2 regions of the Nocardia sp. NPDC051570 genome follow, and region 2 is predicted to be linked to the other one. Evidence: riboswitches for the same ligand, from Rfam matches in the RefSeq annotation. Region 2 holds a riboswitch; the other holds the start of a gene.
What was found. Region 2 has a riboswitch for cyclic di-AMP ahead of ACIA76_RS14380 (C40 family peptidase). Riboswitches for the same ligand answer to the same signal wherever they lie in the genome.

Region 1 (4,058 bases), on a different contig from region 2:
TCCGGCATCAGCGGGCCGGGGGCGATCACCGTCAGATCGGCCTGCACCAGCACGTGATCGACCGGTTCCGGCAGCGCCGACTCCATCTCGGCCTCCGCATCGCCGAGGGCGTCGTGCAGCAGCGCCCGGCCCGCCGAGGTGAGCGCGCCGCGACCGACGATGCCGAGCGCGGCCGCCTCGGTCAGCGTCTGTTCCACCGCCTCCAGGCGGAAATGCCTGCGCCAGCGCGGCTGTCGCCATGTCAGCACGCGCGTGAGATCGGCGGGGGTGTACGACGATCCGGCCGGACATTCCGCCAGCAGCGTCAGGATCGCGCGACGATCGCGCACGGCGTGCGCGGTGCGCAGCTCCAGCGACAGAGCGGCCAGCGGCTTGTCATTGGCGTCGCGCAGGCCGATCATCCATGGAAACCGGTCCAGCTCCAGCCAGGCGTGTGCCAGCACGACCCAGCGGCGCGCGGCGGGACCGTCCAGCCAGCCGTCGGTGGATCCGGTCGGCGCCCAGAACTCGTCGGCGGCCTCCGAATCCGGCGGTGGTTCGGGAATTCCCTTGTCCAGCAGTCGAGCCGCGGACAGCACCTCGGCGAGCAGTCCGACCCGGGTCTCGTCGACCCCGGTCTGTTTGGCGACGCGGCGCAATTCGCGTACGCCCAGTCCGCCCGAACGGAGCGCGGGTGCGGGCGTCTGACCCAGTACCTCCAGAATGTCGCCGCAGTGCCGCAGCAGCTCGCCCACCTCGCCCGCGGCGGCCGCGTTCACATCGGCCGCGGTGTGCCGCTGCGGTTTCGGCCGCGGCGATACCAGGGCATGCGGATCGGTCACCGGTTCGCGGCGCAGCACCTGACCGACCGAGGGCGGCAATTCGACGGTCTCCTCGTCGACCCAGTGGAGTAGCCGGTTCGCCAGCAGCCGCTGAATCGGGCGGTCCGGTGCGGTGCCGGGCGCGGCGTCGCGGGTGCGCCCGCGTGGTCCGGTGGTGGCGAGCTTGTCCAGCAATGCCCGTTCGGCCGAACCGATGTCGTCGAGGGCAGCGCGGATCTCGGGTTCGGTCAACGCATCCGGGATCTCCGTGGTGCTGCCCAGCGGCCATGGCAGCGCGTCTTTGGCCGTCGCGGTGAGTAACAGCTCATCCTCACCCCAGACGAGCGCACGGGCGGCGAGACGGGCCACGGCCGCGTCGATATCGGCGATCGGCACCCGATCGCCGAGCAGTTCGTGCAGGCGGGCGCGAGACAGCGGCGTGGCCGCGCGGCCCGGATAGCTGGCGCCCTGTACGGCCAGGGTCTCCACGATCGCGAAATCCAGGGTGTCCAACTCGTCGGTGGCGCGCAGCACCGACGCGCGCTGTTCGGCGCGGGCGGCCAGCACCGCCATCGATCCCGGCAGCGGCACGGCCAGATCCGGACGCAGTTGCAGCAGCGCCACCAGATCCCCGTCGGTGCGGGTGGTCAGCCAATCGGCGAGTGCGATCTCGGCCGAGCCGGGGGCGGAGTCGGTCGTGGTCATCCCGTCCAGCCTACGGCCGGGATTCGCGGCCCGCCGAGCTGTGTCGTACCTATCGCGCCACCGGGTTGTGGCCATGCCAGAATGGGCGCGTGGTGAACAAATCGAAGAAACCTTACGTCGACAACGGCTGGCCGTCGCTGGACAACGGCGACCATGCCGTCACCGAGTTGTCGTCGACCCGTGCCGGTGGTCTGTCGCCCTTCGGCGAGGACACCGAGTTTCCGGTGTCGGCGGATGAGGTGCCGTATGTGCACCCGCACACCATCATCAACCGCTGACGCGAAGACAAGAAGAAGGCCCCCACCGCGAGGTGGGGGCCTTCTTCTGTGTACGGGGACAGGGGTGGCGGGCCTAGTTGGCCGGCAGCGCGCCCTTGTTCGCCTCGTAGAAGTTCACGATCGACGGATCCAGCTTGGCGCCACTGGCCTTGAAGGCGTTGTAGGCATCGAGTGCCTGCTGCGGCACGGCAACGCCCTGCGTCTGCGCGGCGGCGACGGCCTTGTCCACGGCCTGGAAGACTTCCTGGGTGCTGTCGGTCTGCACCGGCTGCTGCTCCTGCTGCGGCGCGGACTCGGCCTGCGGGGTCCAGTGCGGCGTCTGCTGTGCGGTGGCGGGCGCGTTGCGCTCGCTCGGCGCGCTGTGCAGTCCGAGGCGAGAGGAGCAGGACGGCCATGCGCCCCAGCCCTGCGTCGCGAGAACACGCTCGGCGACGGTGATCTGCTGTTCGCGGCTGGCCTGATTCGCAGCGGGGGCGTATTCGGTGCCGCCGTGCGCGGCCCAGGTGCTCGGCGAGAACTGCACGCCGCCCTGGAAACCGTTGCCCGTGTTGATGCCCCAGTTACCACCGGACTCACACTGGGCGAGCTTGTCCCAATCTTGGTCCGGAGCCGCTGCGGCGTTTCCGGCGAGGGCCACACCCGCTCCACCCATGATCGCGGTGGAGACGGCGACCTTGGCTACGGTGCGACCGGTACTGGTCGGCTTGCGATGGCGTCCACTCATATCGGGTAACTCCCTCTCGTACGCACCTGCGAGGTGAGCTGTCGGGTTCGGACTGAGAGGCCGTGTCCGGTCCCGGTTGCCCGGGACTTCACCCCAAGGGATCGGTCTTTCGACCTCTCCCGCTCCCTGCGTGGGACTGTGGGTTCCCCGCCCTCGCTCCTGCTTTCCGTCGGGTTTCCGTACCCGCGGAGCGAGGCTCGGTGCGGCGGGCCGGTGGTTCCGGGACTGCTCCCGGCTGGATAAGACCGTACGACGATCGCCGCGAAAAATCACCATTTGATAACCGGCGTGTACGAGCGGGTCGTTGTGCTCCGCACAGCCTGCCAGGGACCTGTCTGTGCAGGTTGTCGCGGCGTGTCATTAGATCTCGGTCGCCGTGACCGTCTCGTGACCAGTTCGTTATGTGATTAAGATCACATGATTGTCGGGATAACGAACAGGGCATATAGAAGTTGACTACCGCGCGCGACGGCCGGACCAGAGCGCGAAGACGATGGCCAGCAGCAGACCCGCCGGGGTCGCCGCCATCGCTACGAGGTACAGCCACAGTCCCGGATCGGAATCACTCACGAGTGGGATGAGGAAGATGGCGACGATCGCCAGCAGGCCGATCGCGAACAGGCCCAGGGCCGTGTACAACAGCGGATGGCCGGAGCGGCGGGGCGCGGGCTTCGAGACGGAGTCGGGCATTACTGCACCGTAAAACTGATGTGCTCGGGCGATGGCCACCGGGGTAGACTCGACTACACCGCGTCCTGCATACCTGTGGGGCGCGTTCTTTTCGCAAACAGGTTGGTTCCGGACATGTTCCGGGGCCCATGGTTGTGCCCGGGAGGCCCGGGCATCGATGACGAACGGGTGAGCGCAGTGCCGACCGGCAAGGTGAAGTGGTACGACGTCGAGAAGGGCTTCGGCTTCCTTTCCCAGGATGAGGGTGAGGACGTCTATGTTCGGTCGTCTGCGTTGCCCAAGGGTGTCGAGGCGCTGAAGCCTGGGCAACGAGTGGAATTCGGGATGGCCGCCGGGCGCCGCGGTCCGCAGGCATTGAGCCTCAAGCTGCTCGAGCCGCTGCCGTCGGTGCGCAGCGGGGCTACCCAGGGCCGCAAGGAGATTCCGACCCAGCCCCGCCAGACCCCCGACGACCTGCACGGCCTGATCGAGGACATGATCAACCTCCTCGAGGCCAGCATCCAGCCGGACCTGCGCAAGGGCAAATACCCCGACCGCAAGACCGCTCAGCGCATCGCCGAGGTAGTCCGCGGCGTAGCCCGAGAACTGGATCACTGATCCCCTGATCCGGCCCCGCCGCAACGACAAAGGGTGCGCCCGAGCGAGAACCTCGCCCGCCGCACCCTTTCTCGTACCCCCGCACCCCTTCCAACCCCTCGCACCCCAATGGGACGGCCACAGCGGGTGCGAAGCGCGAGAAAAGGTGCGAAGCGCGAGCACCCCCCAACGCCGCACCCCTTCTAGGCCTTCGCACCCCTTGCAGGCGTCCGCAACCGGTGCGAGGAGCGGGGGAGTGTCGGCGATGGGTCAGGCGGCTAACCC
Region 2 (4,058 bases):
TGCGCCGACAGCAGTACGCCCAGGCTCGGATGCGCCGATCCGACGATCATCAGGGCCTTGTTGTAGCCGACCTGTGAAAGGCCTTGCCCGCCGTACTCTTCGGGGATCTTCAGGCCGAAACAGCCCAGTTCGGCCAGGCCGCGCACGTATTCGGCGGGGATCTTCGAGGTCTCCTCGATCACGGCGCCGTCGATGGTCTCCGCGAAGGCGCGCAGTCGGTGCAGATAGGCCTCGGTCTTGGCCGCATCCGCCTCCGAGGGCTGTGGATAGGGGTGGATCAGGTCGAGCCGGAAGCGCCCGAGGAACATCTCCTTGGCGAACGACGGCTTGGCCCAGGTGGTTTCACGCGATTCCTCGACGAGCGCCCGGGCCTGTTCCTCCGTGGCGTCGACTTTCGCGGTAGTCGCCATGATGTCCTCCTCGGACGTGATCGGAATCACATTCGAGTGTAGGAGTGTTGGTTACTCGCCGGTAGGGGTTCGGGGGCAGGGAAATCCAACCGTCGCTAATGATCTTGGCGGATAAGAGGATTGCTCAGCTCACACTGCGGAGATATCGGCCGAAATGGGGCACGGTGAATCCGATGGTTCCCCGCTCCGCCGAGTAGATGAGGCCCTTCTTGATCAAGCCGTCGCGCGCGGGTGACAGTGAGGCGGGTTTGCGGCCGAGTTCCTGGGCGACCGCCGACGTCGCGACGGGCCCATCGTCGCCGGACAGATCGGCCATGGCGCGCATGTACTCTCGCTCGGCCGGGGTGGCGCGCTCGTAGCGGGAACCGAAGAATCCGACCGCCAACTCCTCCTCGGCCGCCGGGGCGGCCAGCTCCACATCCTCCGCGCCGATCGGGCTCTGCGCCGCGAAGTCCCAGGTCGCCTTGCCGTAGGCCTGGACGAAGTACGGATAGCCATCGGCCTTGCGGTACAAGGCATCCAGCGCGGTCTCGGTGAACTTCACCTGTTCGCGATCGGCCGGGGCGATGAGCGCATGGTCGGCCGCCGCACGGTCGAGCCGATCGATCTTGTGATAACTGAACAGTCGCTCCGAATAGCTTTTCGATGCCGACAGCACCGCGGGCAGATGCGGCAGCCCCGCGCCTACGACGATCAGCGGCGCCCCCTCCTGGCTCAGCTCGTGGCAGGCGCCGCAGACGGCCGACACATCGGCGGCGCTGAGATCCTGCATCTCATCGATGAAGATCGCGATCCCCACACCGATGTCCCGGGCCACCTGGCCCGCCTCCATCAGCAGTTCCACCAGGTCGATCTCGATATCACCGGAATCGGCACGCCCGGTTACCGCGGGCACATCGATACCCGGCTGCCAGCGCTCGCGCATGCCCTTATCGGCGGTGGAGCGCAGCGCGAAGGCCTTGAGGATGCCCAGGAAGTCGTCGACCATCTCCGGATTGCGATGGGCCACCGCGACCTGCCGCACCGCCATATGCAGCGCCGAGGCGAGCGGTCGGCGCAATTCCTGATCGGGCCGGGCCTCCAATTTGCCCGTGCCCCAACCCTGGGACCGCGCGGCCGACCGAAGCTGATTGAGCAGCACGGTCTTTCCCACCCCGCGCAGCCCGGTGAGCACCACACTGCGCTCCGGCCGCCCCCGCGAGACGCGCTCCAGCACGATATCGAAGGCATCCAATTGCCTGTCGCGCCCGGCGAGTTCGGGCGGCCGCTGGCCGGCGCCGGGGGCGTACGGGTTCCGCACGGGGTCCATGCCCATACACCGTAGCCAGTGCGCACTGAAATCTGGCGATATCTACGGTATGTCCTAGAAACAGCTATCGGCCCGCATACGGGGTCGAAAGCGCCTGGCGGACACCTAGGCTGGGGACTGTTCGCGTCCGGGTCCCAGCGCAGGGAGAAGGTTATGTCCGAGGAGCCCATCCCCACCGTGGCCGAGGTGGTCGAGTCCTGGAACGTACCGGCGGGGGCACCGGTTGCCGCGCGCATTCGCAACAGCATTCTGGTGGCCATCGAACGGGGTTATGACGATCCACAGCTGGTGGCCGATCTGGCGGTCGGGCCGTTGGTGATGGCGCTGGGGCAGCTGGAGGTCGGTCTGGCCGACGCGCGGCGGCGGATCGAGGAGTTGGAGCGGGCGCTGGACGACCGCGACGGCTCCGAGAACTGACGTCCAGCCCCGTAACGCTCGCGGCTCTCGGTTCTATAACACCGATGAGTGCTCCAAGATCGGGTTGTACCCACCGCCCGAACTCGTGAAACCGCAGGCCGCCCATGGTCGGTGTTAGTTGGGCCTTAACTATCGGGTTCTACCGGTGGACATCGACGCGGCGTGGCCGTAATCTTCTCGTGACTTCACGGAGTCTGTCGCTTCATCGGAGAGGCGGCCCGAGAAGTCACCCGCCTAATCGGTGGTCGAGCGGGCAGCTCGAACGCCGAACCGGGGACCCAGGTGTGTTGGGGTGAATCCCTTTCGGTCGCAAGGCCGATGGGGTAGGGCCGAAACTTCCCGGCCCGAACCCGTCAGCTAACTCGGTCGGCGGCGTGGGCAGGAAGAAACAGGAGATTCAGCTCGGTGGGTAAGCACAGTTTGCAGCGGGAATCCCGGCTGCCGAATTCGGTCAAGGGCGCGTTGGTTTTCGGCGCCGTGGCAGCGACAACCGGTGCGATGCCGGCGATTCCAGCCATGGCCGCGACCGTCGACATCCCCGGCGTAGGTAACTTCGACGTACCGCTGGGTGACCAGCAGGTCAACGAGGTGAACCAGGCGCTGGCCGCGCACGCCGATCAGATCAAGCAGGTGCAGCAGGCGCTGGCGCCGCAGGCCATGGCCCCCGGCCAGGCCGCGCCCGGCCTCCCCAACTTCGCGCCGCCGATGTTCCAGCAGCAGACGGCCGGTGACGTCGCCCTCGACGCGGCCAAGTCGAAGCTTGGCGCCGAGTACGTGTGGGGCGCTACCGGCCCGGATGCCTTCGACTGCTCCGGTCTGGTGCAGTGGGCCTACAAGCAGGCCGGAATCAAGCTGCCGCGCACCAGCTTCGAGATGGAGCACGTCGGCCGACCGATTGCCCTCTCGCAGCTGGCGCCGGGCGACATCATCGTCACGAGTAATGGCGGCCACGTCGTCATGTACGCTGGCGACGGCAAGATCGTGCAGGCGCCCACGTCCGGTGAGACCGTCAGTTTCGCGCACCTGAACACCGACGACGTCGTCACCGCACGCCGAGTCGCCGCCTGATTTCGCACCATGCCCGGTCGCATGGCGCGGCCGGGCATGAGGAGCGAATCTGGAAGTGTCACAATCAATCTCAGCCCGAGTCGACTCCTGGACTTGGGCCGTTCGGCTGTTCAAAACCCGATCCGCGGCCGCGACCGCGTGCCGTGGTGGGCACGTACGTGTCAACGGCGTAGCGGTCAAACCCGCACATCAGATCAAGCCCGGTGACGAGGTGCGGGTCCGGGTCAGCGGACTTGAGCGCATCGTGATCGTCGAGCAGATCGTCACCAAGCGTGTGGGCGCTGCCATCGCCGCCCAATGCCTGATCGATAAGAGCCCCCCGCCTCCGCCCAAGGAAATCGTCGCGTCGCTGCCCCGCCGCGATCGCGGCACCGGCCGACCCACCAAACGTGAACGGCGCGAGACGGATCGGTTACTCGGGCGCTCGCACGACTGAATCATTGCTCGCGGTGAGTCGCCCGATAGTCGTCGCGCGGCCACCTCTGCCCTGACGACCGCCGCGACATCCGTAACCAGTGCTCCGAGCATCAGAGCCGTGCACGCACTGGCGCAGGCGTTCATGCCATGCTCACCTGTACGTCCCACGCCTCCCGCTGCGACGACAGCGGCTGACCAAACGTTGACGGGCACCGGCCAAACTGGTTGACACAAACGACTTACGCCAAACGGTCAGTCGGCTCGCTTACGAGTGTGGTTCGGCTGACGGCATGATGGTTTCCTCGGCCGCGCGCTTCTCCAATGCCGCGAGGTATGCGGCGGCGGGTTCGGCTTCGGGTACGCCGAGGCGCTGGTAGATCTCGACGGCGGCACTCAGGTCGGTGACGGTGGCGGGGATATCGCCGAGTGCGGCCCGG

Region 1: it holds a riboswitch for cyclic di-AMP, as region 2 does, so the genes downstream of both, ACIA76_RS24260 (resuscitation-promoting factor Rpf1 domain-containing protein) here and ACIA76_RS14380 (C40 family peptidase) in region 2, are expected to answer to the same signal.

What each region holds. Positions count from the first base shown of each region.
Region 1 is NZ_JBITDI010000009.1:303,086-307,143, forward strand. Features, by position in the region: gene ACIA76_RS24250 (helicase-associated domain-containing protein) at 1-1,505, opposite strand, end outside; gene ACIA76_RS24255 (hypothetical protein) at 1,595-1,783, shown strand; gene ACIA76_RS24260 (resuscitation-promoting factor Rpf1 domain-containing protein) at 1,857-2,507, opposite strand; cyclic di-AMP (ydaO/yuaA leader) riboswitch at 2,516-2,689, opposite strand; gene ACIA76_RS24265 (hypothetical protein) at 2,964-3,197, opposite strand; gene ACIA76_RS24270 (cold-shock protein) at 3,375-3,794, shown strand.
Region 2 is NZ_JBITDI010000005.1:217,421-221,478, reverse strand. Features, by position in the region: gene ACIA76_RS14395 (acyl-CoA dehydrogenase family protein) at 1-410, opposite strand, end outside; gene ACIA76_RS14390 (AAA family ATPase) at 535-1,719, opposite strand; gene ACIA76_RS14385 (hypothetical protein) at 1,873-2,136, shown strand; cyclic di-AMP (ydaO/yuaA leader) riboswitch at 2,358-2,523, shown strand; gene ACIA76_RS14380 (C40 family peptidase) at 2,542-3,204, shown strand; gene ACIA76_RS14375 (RNA-binding S4 domain-containing protein) at 3,260-3,640, shown strand; gene ACIA76_RS14370 (ATP-binding protein) at 3,887-4,058, opposite strand, start outside.